DNA from 3 places in the Paenibacillus sp. FSL H8-0548 genome. Region 1 is predicted to be linked to each of the others. Evidence: riboswitches for the same ligand, from Rfam matches in the RefSeq annotation. Region 1 holds a riboswitch; each other region holds the start of a gene.
What was found. A riboswitch is a leader RNA that binds a small molecule or an ion and turns the genes downstream of it on or off. The one in region 1 is predicted to bind cobalamin.
Positions count from the first base shown of each region.

Region 1 (3,280 bases):
TTTTTTGGAGTGCTTTTGTCTTTGCTTGGCGCCTCAGTCTGCGTCACTTTATCCACATGGGTTGAAGCAGCAGTTTCTGCTGGCTTAACCGGGTCTGCCGATGGTGATGGCAGCGGTGTTGCCTCAGGCTTTGCAGCATCTGCAGGCATTGGCGTCGCCGCTTCAGCGTTATCTGCTGTGCTTATCGGATCATCCTGCTGCAGATCATCAGAAATCGCCGAATCAGTCGTCTCAAGAGCGACCTCAGCCTCTATGCTGCTATTCGCCAGCTTCTCCGAGCTCTTCGGATAATTTCCGCCCCAGAAAAACGCAATAGCGAGCACGCCAATGATCAATAAAGCTGTCAACCATTTTTTGTTATTCATTTTTTTGTTATTCATTCACCCATTCGCTCCCTGCACCCTCATCCTTTTACATCCGTCATATCATATAGACCCGTTTGTCCTTTAACCATTCGCTCATAAGCAACAAGACTGTACAAGGCTTGATCCGATGCCATCAAATCCACTTCTCCGGGCTTCGCTCCGCCATTATCCGTTCCACCCTGCTTCACATGATAAAATCCTCCGTTTGGTGCAGCGAAGCTTAATAAAGCATCGATGGTGGAATATCCATTTTTAACAAATCTCGAATCCTGATGTGGATGAATGCCTAGGCCCGACAAAGCTACGATAACTTGAGCAACGCTCTCCGAGCTAACAGAGTCCCCGCTTGCAAACCCTCCATCTGCACTTTGTGCCTTCGACAGCCAGGTAATGGCACGATCTACGGCCGCTTTTACGTTATCCTTTGTTTCGTAATAAGGTGTAAGCCCCTGAATGACCATAGCTGTAACATCTGCATCTGCCGCATCAGCATTTGCGCCTAACGCCCATCCACCGTCCTGAAGCTCCCTGTTCAAAATAAAATCAATCAGAAGCTCTCTCGTGGTCTGCGTCTTCACGCCTGCAACAACTGGAATTTCATAGTGCTTGCTGTCGAGCGCAATAAGCGCGAAAATCGGACCGTTAATGCCCTGCTTGATTAACGTTTCATAGTCGGCAAGAGGTTCTCTTAGGCTGTAGCCTGCAACGTCGTCAATGTTTTTCCCAAGTGCGGTCAGCGCCAAAATAACTCTATCGTATTCCGTATATTTCACGCTATGAAGCTTGCCTGCTTTTTCCTTCATCGTTTTTTCTACATTCGATAAATAGTTAGCAAAATAGGCATCTGGAACCGCTGCACTTGAACGTGCCAGTGCTACGATAGTCCAATCACCGCCGACACTTGCAATAGCCGGATCAGTTACAGCCTTCTGCATAAAGGCTGCCGTTTGAATGATCTGCTTCGTTATCGCATCTATTTTGTCAGGATCTGTCTCGTTCTCAGCAGGCTTTTCTGCTAGCTTGTAATCGTAGGCTCTCATCGCTACAACGGCCGCCATTTCTCTCGTTACAGAAGCCTTTGGCTGGAAGCCTGATTGATCGCCCGTCATTAATTCAAAAGCAACAATTGTTTCAATATCTGCCTTCGCCCAAGCGGCGGCCGCATCTATATCTTTAATGACTGCTGGTGACTTAATGGGCTCGATCGCCAATGCCCTCACGAGAGTTGCTGCCAATTGCTCACGGGTAATACTCTCATTCGGATTAAACCTTTCATTAAAGCCGGACATATATCCCGCATGATCAGCCGCCGTCACATAAGGATAAAACCAATCCTTTTTCGCAACATCAGTAAAATTCCCAGCCCTGTCCAAGGTCATATCCAGCTTAAGAACAGAGACTAGCATTTTAGCAAACTCTGCTCTTGTAACCGCAGCCTTCGGATTAAATTTCCCATTGCTGCCTTGCACGAAGCCATTTTGCGTAGCATCGCCGATCGCGCTGTATGCCCAATCAGAGAAGGCATCTGCATCCGTATACAAATGGTGTAAATCAACACGGCTTGCAGCACTCGCTGCATCCCTGCTCCAAAAGCCCGTTGAAAGAAGCAAACTTATAACTAAAGCCCACGCCACAAACCTATTTTTTCTCATCATAAAATCTTCCTTCCCTATCTAGTCCTATATTGTTATGACATCAGAGCATCAAAAAAAACCTCACAACAGGAATAGTTAAGAGGTTTACTAGCGGGTGCAATTAAAGGATTCATGCACTAATAAACACCTTCCTATCCATCGTAGAGTTAACGGTGTATGAGAAACAGGCAGGTATTCTGACTTAGAATCATCACCCTTACAGCTTTCCACCGCTTCTCAGTGGCATGCTTGCAAGGACTCCTCTTTCACAGTGGCGGGACCGTGTGGGATTTTCACCCTCTTCCCTTTTAACCAATGGATGCTTTCACTCAAAATAAAACATCATTGGCACCTTTTTCTCCTATTCAATTTTCTTGCTCATCATATCGAATTATGGACCTTTTGTCTATGTAAAAACAACAGCCAAGGATTCTAAAATAGCATCCTTGGCCGCTGCTTTTATATTGATTTCATACGATTGCTTCTTGGCTTATGCTCTACTTCTGCAAGTCCTAATTCCTCCATCAATGGCGGTATGTACATGCCAAATCTACCTCGGAAGCCTTTTTTCAAGCCATACCAGCCGCCAAGCGGATTTTCAGGCGAACGTCCCCACGCCTCGACAGTCCCTTCTTTTGCAGGCTTTTGCTCATCTGCACTGCCTAGCTCTATCCAGTCGTTATGCCCCTTTAGCATGGCAGTTAAATCCGCAATACAACGATAATCATAATGCAAAACCGTTTTCCCTACCGTGCACACTAAAATTTCAATACCATCTTTTTCGTCTTTGTACATTTCGTATTCTGACGACTGCGGTGGAGTTTTTAATTTCCAAGGATTATCCTTTGTACCCAATATGCTCATGTTATCCATTCTCCTTTTCGATTACGGCTCACACACGGACAAGAATACGCTATTTTCTTAATTCGGTAAATGGTTTTCTGTCATAAGCGGAAAATATACGGTATAGCTTTCATCCTTTATTTCATACAGAGGAACAAACCGAATGCCCCTCTCCTGCCCTCTCGTACGGTAATAGCCAGAGTTCCACCAGCTATGGTTACGTTCCCGATCTGGGACGAGCAGAGTTTCCAGCTGCTCAGCATTTCCAATCAGCCGCCGCTGCTCATCCACCAGCCCTGCGAGTACGATCGGACCATCCATAAAGGCATAAGTTCCCGCTTCGCCTGGCAGCTGTTCAGCCCTCAGTGCCTTCGGAAGCTCGACACGTACAATGTCTCCATCCTCCCATTCACGCTCAAGCATCACATAGGAGGTAGG
Region 1 is NZ_CP152049.1:4,798,445-4,801,724, forward strand. It holds gene MHI37_RS20960 (DUF4430 domain-containing protein) at 1-380, opposite strand, end outside; gene MHI37_RS20965 (S-layer homology domain-containing protein) at 404-2,020, opposite strand; cobalamin riboswitch at 2,169-2,370, opposite strand; gene MHI37_RS20970 (DUF6855 family protein) at 2,459-2,863, opposite strand; gene MHI37_RS20975 (beta-L-arabinofuranosidase domain-containing protein) at 2,921-3,280, opposite strand, start outside.

Region 2 (3,280 bases), 1.2 Mb from region 1:
GCGCTTAGGCTGAGCGGCCAGCTGAGACGACGAGCTGGAGCTGGACAATGACTATTACATGGCAGCAAATCGGGTTTATTATTTTAACCGGATTGTTCAGCGCACCGCATTGTATTGGCATGTGCGGAGGCATCGTATCGGCAGTGTCCTTGAACTCCTCCGCATCGGTAACGAAATCAATGCTCCTTTATAATGCAGGTCGAATATTATCTTATACCTTGCTGGGAAGTGTGATGGGTGCTGTTGGCTCCTTCGTCGATGTAGCAGGCAGACTCGCAGGGGTACAGGGCTTAGCTTCTATTATAGGCGGCTGCTTCTTGCTGCTCTGGCTGTGGAGGAGATTTCAGCTGCCATTCATGCATCGATTATCGGCCTTTCTCCATAAGCGCTTGGCTGGGGGAGTACAGCGGTCAGAAAGTCAAGAAACTAGACATTTGCTCGCTACGGGAATTTCGTTCGGTTTTTTGCCCTGCGGCCTGACCTATGCGATGCAAATGACGGCAGCCTCCACGGGATCATGGCTCGAAGGGGCGGCCGTCATGGCCTTATTCGGTTTATCAACCTTTCCTGCGTTAGCGGCGGCTGCATCTATCGCAGCATTCGCAAACAAAAAGTGGCGTCGGTTTATGAGGAAAGCGAGTGTAGCAACGGCTTTAGCTGTTGGAATCATCTCGATATTGCGAGGACTGGCCGCTAACGGCTTTATTCCTTCTATTAATCCGTGGCTGTGGTAAGAAAGCAATGCTGCTAATGAATCGCTTGCAGCACTCTAACGAGGGTGTAGCTATGCTCTGCTTTTTCCAGCGTTATTGTTGCTTTCCATTTGCCTGCCATCAAAGGTATTCCTTCACCAGAATACTTTCCTGGCAGAACTTCAGTCATTTGAAATTCATAATCTCCACAAACCATATTCAGCATTTCAAGCTTGACGGAAAGAATTGCACCCTGCAAGGGAGCACCCGTTAGATCTGTAAGGCCAACCTCGAAGTGGTTTTCTTGAAGCACCTTGGCAGGGTAGGCATCTATCTCCCAAACAGCTTGACCAAGCTCAAATGTATGTTCTGTAATTGGGGGAGCAGCTTTAGCTCCTGAACGGAGCCAAATAAATGTCAAGCTGGCAAGCAGCGCTAGCACAACAAATATGAGTATATATTTGATGAAGGGAGCATGTGCTTTTGGCTCAGACGTCATTTTTAATAAAAACCTCCTTCGCCTTAATCCGAATATCGCTCATTACGTTACCTATGCGGTGAATGCTGTGAGCAGAACTGGTACCCTTCATTTCATATAGCTAGGTCAGTATTGGACAAATTTTATGGGTCAATGTTATATTTACTACTGATAATCTCATAGATTGAAGTGAACAGGTGCAGGAGCTAAGCGATGAGGATGAATGTCCACATAGATGGTCTTAGCTTACGCTTAATAGGGAAGCTCGGTGAAAATCCGGCACGGACCCGCCACTGTAAGGCACAGCAGCTATGCAATAGCAGCGCTGCAGCTGCCGAGTCAGAAAATCTGCCTGTTTATGTAACGCTTAAACCTACGTGGACTTGGGGAAAGTGTTGGAGAAGCTATTCGCTTAAGCTAACGGCTAAGCAGCGTATAACAGCATTTCTGACACCTTTGTCAGAGATGCTTTTTGTTGTTCATACGAAAAAAATTATGGGAGTGTAGTAAAAGATGATTGGAAAAAACAGTAATAGGATGAAGCTGTTATTCGCTTTGCTATTGTCGATGCTGGTTATGATTACAGCTGCATGCGGTGATGTCAAGGATACCGAGAACAAGCCAACAAATACAGCAAATCAATCTGGGCAAACAACGACGCATGAGCCTTCGCCAGAAGGGAGTGCCACTGTTTATCCCTTTACGATAAAGGATGATACAGGAGAAGAAATCACCTTTACGGAAGTGCCAACTAAGATCGTCACGCTTGCAGCTAGTGAAACAGAAGCCATTTATGCTATAGGCTCTGGCGGGCAGATTGTTGGAGTTGATGAATGGAGCAATTATCCAGAGGAGGTTGCGTCTAAGCCAAAGGTAGGCGATATCACGACTAATATTGAAGCGGTACTCGCCCTTGAGCCCGATCTTGTACTCGCATCATCGTCAATGAATACAGAAGCGATTGCGAAGCTTCGCGAGCTGAACATCAACGTTTATGCAACAGATCCGCTCACCTACGATGCAGTCATTGCCAAAATCGAAAATTTAGGCCATATTATGAATAAACCATCCGAGGCAGCTGCAATTGCTGAGCATATGAGCCTAGTAAAGCAGCAGGTAACTGAAGCGGTTAAGGATGCCGAGAAGAAGAAGGTATACTTAGAGTTCGATGCTGGCTGGACTGTAGGCTCCGGCACATTTCTTGATGAGCTTATTACGCTCGCTGGCGGCAGCAACATTTCCGGTTCGCTCCCAGGCTGGTACGAGATTAGCGCTGAGGATATCGTCAAGAAAAACCCAGAGTTTATTATATATCCTGCATTGAAGGAGGAGCCGAATCCTATCGTTGTGAGCATTGAAAGCCGCCCAGGCTGGAATGTCATCGATGCAGTGAAGAACAAGCATATGCATGCAGTGACCGAGGATCCGCTCGTACGCGTAGGACCGCGTCTTGCTGATGGTTTGCTGGAGCTTGCTAAAGTTATTCACCCGGATCTCGTAAAATAATAAAATGACATATAAATTGGTTTGGTATGGAGGAGCAGCTATGCTCCTTCTTGCTGTTTCTATCGTTGTCAGCCTTTCGATAGGATCAGCCGGCATCTCAGTAAGGGACGTATGGGGAATCATGCTGCATCAACTGCCTTGGCTGTCTGATCAGCCAGTTCCTTATTCGTCCGCAGAAATTGCAATCGTAACGCAGGTACGGCTCTCGCGCGTATTGCTTGCTGTCCTTGTTGGGGCATGCCTTGCACTAGCTGGTACTGGCTTTCAAGGAGTGCTTCGCAATCCGCTTGCTGATCCCTATACATTAGGGGTTGCCTCGGGCTGCTCAGTCGGCGCTGCATTTATTATTTTGTTCGGCTTGCAGACAGCGCTTGGCATGTGGACGATACCGCTCGTTGCATTCGGAACAGGAACAGTTACGTTGTTAGGCGTTTTCTGGCTGTCACGAAACAACGGGGTCATGCAGATTGAAACATTGATTTTGTCAGGAGTCATTTTACAAGCGTTTTTAGGCGCCTTTGTATCCTTCATGGTATCGATGTCGGAGGGCGTTGTGAACCAAATTTTGTTTTGGCTAATGGGTTCGCTAGCTATGCGCAGCTGG
Region 2 is NZ_CP152049.1:3,622,496-3,625,775, forward strand. It holds gene MHI37_RS15295 (heavy metal translocating P-type ATPase) at 1-51, shown strand, start outside; gene MHI37_RS15300 (sulfite exporter TauE/SafE family protein) at 48-734, shown strand; gene MHI37_RS15305 (hypothetical protein) at 748-1,191, opposite strand; cobalamin riboswitch at 1,387-1,541, shown strand; gene MHI37_RS15310 (ABC transporter substrate-binding protein) at 1,684-2,676, shown strand; gene MHI37_RS15315 (iron ABC transporter permease) at 2,681-3,280, shown strand, end outside.
Region 2: linked by a shared signal. The riboswitch ahead of MHI37_RS15310 (ABC transporter substrate-binding protein) and the one ahead of MHI37_RS20965 (S-layer homology domain-containing protein) in region 1 are both predicted to bind cobalamin.

Region 3 (3,280 bases), 2.5 Mb from region 1:
GCCGCTCCAACGGATGGCGCAGCTCCATTGACTTCAAACATCCAGCCATCCCAGCCGCCAAGGCTGCCCGCTGCCTGACCGTCAATCGCATTCACATAAGGACCGAAGCTGCTATTTACGATCTCATAGCTAATCTTTGGAACTGCTTGATCAAGAGCTTTCTTCAACAAATCTAGCGCTGTTGTCGGATTTTCAGTGTTTTTAATTTTAACTTCTTGTGCTGCAAAAATTGCCCCTGATATCCCGTCAACCTGCAGACTAGCTTTTACCGGAATTCTCAGAGTAATCGTATTACTCTTTTGCTTACTAATTAATGCCGCTGATAATGCTTGAATCGTAATCGGCTCACTCGTTACTTGACCATGAAGCTGAATTCTAACGGTTTGGTTATTTACACTCGTTATAGATTGAACCGTTAGGTCTGCTGAGTTTGTATTAATAATCCAATTCTCAGCGGAAATGGCCTCACTGCTGAAATCATCTCCTACAAGTGTAACATCAACATAGGGATCAGTTGTGCCGCCTGCCAGCTCTGCCGCGGTCGCAATAGCTGGGTAACGACTATAATAGAATCGAACCTTATCATTTTCTTTGAGCTGGTATTCTCCTGCACCTACATCTGGTGCAGCTCCATTAACCTCGTACATCCAGCCATCCCAGCCGCCAAGGGAGCCCGCTTCTTGCTCGTCTATTCCTTGTACATATGGACCATAGCTGCTATTTACAATGTTGTAAAGGATAGCAGGTGTTGCTTTGTCTAGTGCGTACTTAAGCGCATCTAAAGCCGTTGCCGAGTTCGTACTTTGCGGAACAGAAACGATATTTTTCTCGTAAATACGATCAGAAATGCCGTCTACTTCTACCGAAACCCGAACTGGCAGTTTAATATCAGCGAAGCGATGCCATACCGTCTTCTGATATTTGGTATCTAGTAATGCGATAAGTGACTGATTAGTCGCCATAGCATCTGCATTTGACTGACTTTCTAAATATTTGAAAGCCCCATTCTGCACTTGGAAAAGTGCATAGGAATCCAGAATACTGTTGCCATTATCAGTCCACGCATCTGATAAAACATCCTCTCCAATTGCTGTCAAGCCCGTTACGACTGCTGACATGCTGTTGGAGTTGTTGCCAAACATTACATGTTCTCCGTTTAATTGCTTTGTTTTTAAAAATGCTTTTAATTTTACAATTGCACTTTGAACAGCACTATCATTCTGATAATTTCCTAGCGCAAGTAACCCCATACCTGTCATATCAGCGTCAGAAGTCGTTCCGAAGAAAGCAAAGCCCCCGTCTGAAAGCTGTTTACTCAACAAATAATCTACAGCCTTCTGCTTAGCCGCTGCATCCCACGTACCGACAGAGCTTCCCAGCTTCGCTCCTGTATCAAGTGCAAGCATTGCCCACATATGCCTGTTTGTCAATCCATTTCCAATTGCCCCTGTAGTTGCATTTTGCTGAGCAGCAAGCTCTGCATACAGATTACGATTGGTTTCCCAGGCATGTGCAGGATCTTCCCCCATAGCTAGCAAACCAAAGATGTAATTGATATGCTCGGTTCCTGATGCGGTCGGCAGCAATCCTTGATCAGTTTTATACCAAGGCGGAAGCTGCCAGCTGCCGTCACTTAAATTTTGACCCGCACCCCAAAGTGCAACGAGATCCCACCAAGAGGTCAGTTCTGTATTTCTATTTTTATAATAATCAACAGTCTTCTCAATCATCGTATTTAATGAAGTGTTGTCTGTATGATCTGCCGCTTTACTTACCTGTGGTGCAAATAACCCAAAAATTAGAACAAAAACCAACATAGCAGGAAGCATCTTTTTCATAAATCTATTAAATGTAATCAAAGCTTTCTCTCCTTTTTCATCATATGTAAACAAAAAAAAAACACCTTTCCGTATTGGCAAGATGTTTGGTCATACCTGTGTATTCACGCATAGGCCTACTTATACCTATTGCAAAACACAAATAAACATCTCCCTCCCATCCTCGTGAGAAATATAGAGCGCTTCTATGGCAGGTCTCCTGGCTTCGCTTCATTGCCAAACTATCTCCTTCCCGTCTTAAATAGACAGTGGATTAACTGATAGTCAGCTCTGCGATACAGTGGCGGGACCGCGTCGGACTTTGACCGAACTTCCCTATTAAGCTGCATACGAATATTTACGGCAGCACCATACAAGCTATTCTATTAAATTGTAAGTAGTTGATTTGTGAATTGTATCAGATATAGCTGATTAAACAAAGGGCTTATTGCAAAAAAAGTTTATTCAATCCTAAACCGCTCAATAGATCTCCGCAGCTCCTCGGAGAGCTCATTCACTGACGAGGCTAGCGCTAGCGTCTCTTCGGCAAGCTGATTTTGATGCTCCGTGTCAGCCGCTGATTGGGCAGCATGGACCGAAGTATCCTTTGCTACTTGAGCCATTGTATCAACAGAGGCACTGACCTGTTCACTGCCTGCCGCCATTTCCTGAGTCGAAGCAGATACGTCCTGAATTTGCAGCGTAACCTGACGGGACTCCTTCCAGATCGTATCGAAGGAATCCTTCAGCTCGTGTACGATCCTCATTCCTTGCTCCATCTCCTGCTCCCCCGTATTTACTGCGCCGACCGCGTCTGCGGTTAAGGCAAGCACTTCATTGATCGTTTCTGCAATATGACCGGCATGATTCGATGCCTGCTCCGCAAGCTTCCTCACCTCGCCTGATACGACTGCGAACCCTCGGCCATACTCGCCAGCATGAGCTGCTTCAATAGCCGCATTCAGCGCCAGTAAATTCGTCTGATTCGCAATAGCCGCAATGGTGCCTGCCATTTCTTGAATTTCAGATGAGCGCTCATTAAGCTGTCCGATGACACGCGAGATAGCAGCAGTTGCCGTGCCTAATCTCTCCATCTGCCCAACAGCGTTATTCGCTTTTTCATGGCCCTCCTCGGCAGCAGCCAGCATATCGCTTGATGCTTCCGCCATTATGTTTGAGGAAAAAGCAATTCTTCCAACACTTGTAGCCATATCCTCCATCGACCTCGCAACCTCAACAGCACCATCTGCTTGATTCTCCGCGCCAATCGCCATTTCGTTAACCGTAGAGGCAAGCTGGGACGAGAGCTCTCTGCTCTGATGCGAGCCTACGCTCAGCTTGCCAGCATAATCTGACACCGAGACTGCATTGTAGCGAATCGTACGCATCAAATCTTGCATATGCTCAATAAAACGGTTGATTTCCACTCCCAGCAGCGTAATTTCATCATTGCCTTTATTCTC
Region 3 is NZ_CP152049.1:2,329,636-2,332,915, reverse strand. It holds gene MHI37_RS09845 (DUF4430 domain-containing protein) at 1-1,859, opposite strand, end outside; cobalamin riboswitch at 2,010-2,206, opposite strand; gene MHI37_RS09840 (methyl-accepting chemotaxis protein) at 2,279-3,280, opposite strand, start outside.
Region 3: linked by a shared signal. The riboswitch ahead of MHI37_RS09845 (DUF4430 domain-containing protein) and the one ahead of MHI37_RS20965 (S-layer homology domain-containing protein) in region 1 are both predicted to bind cobalamin.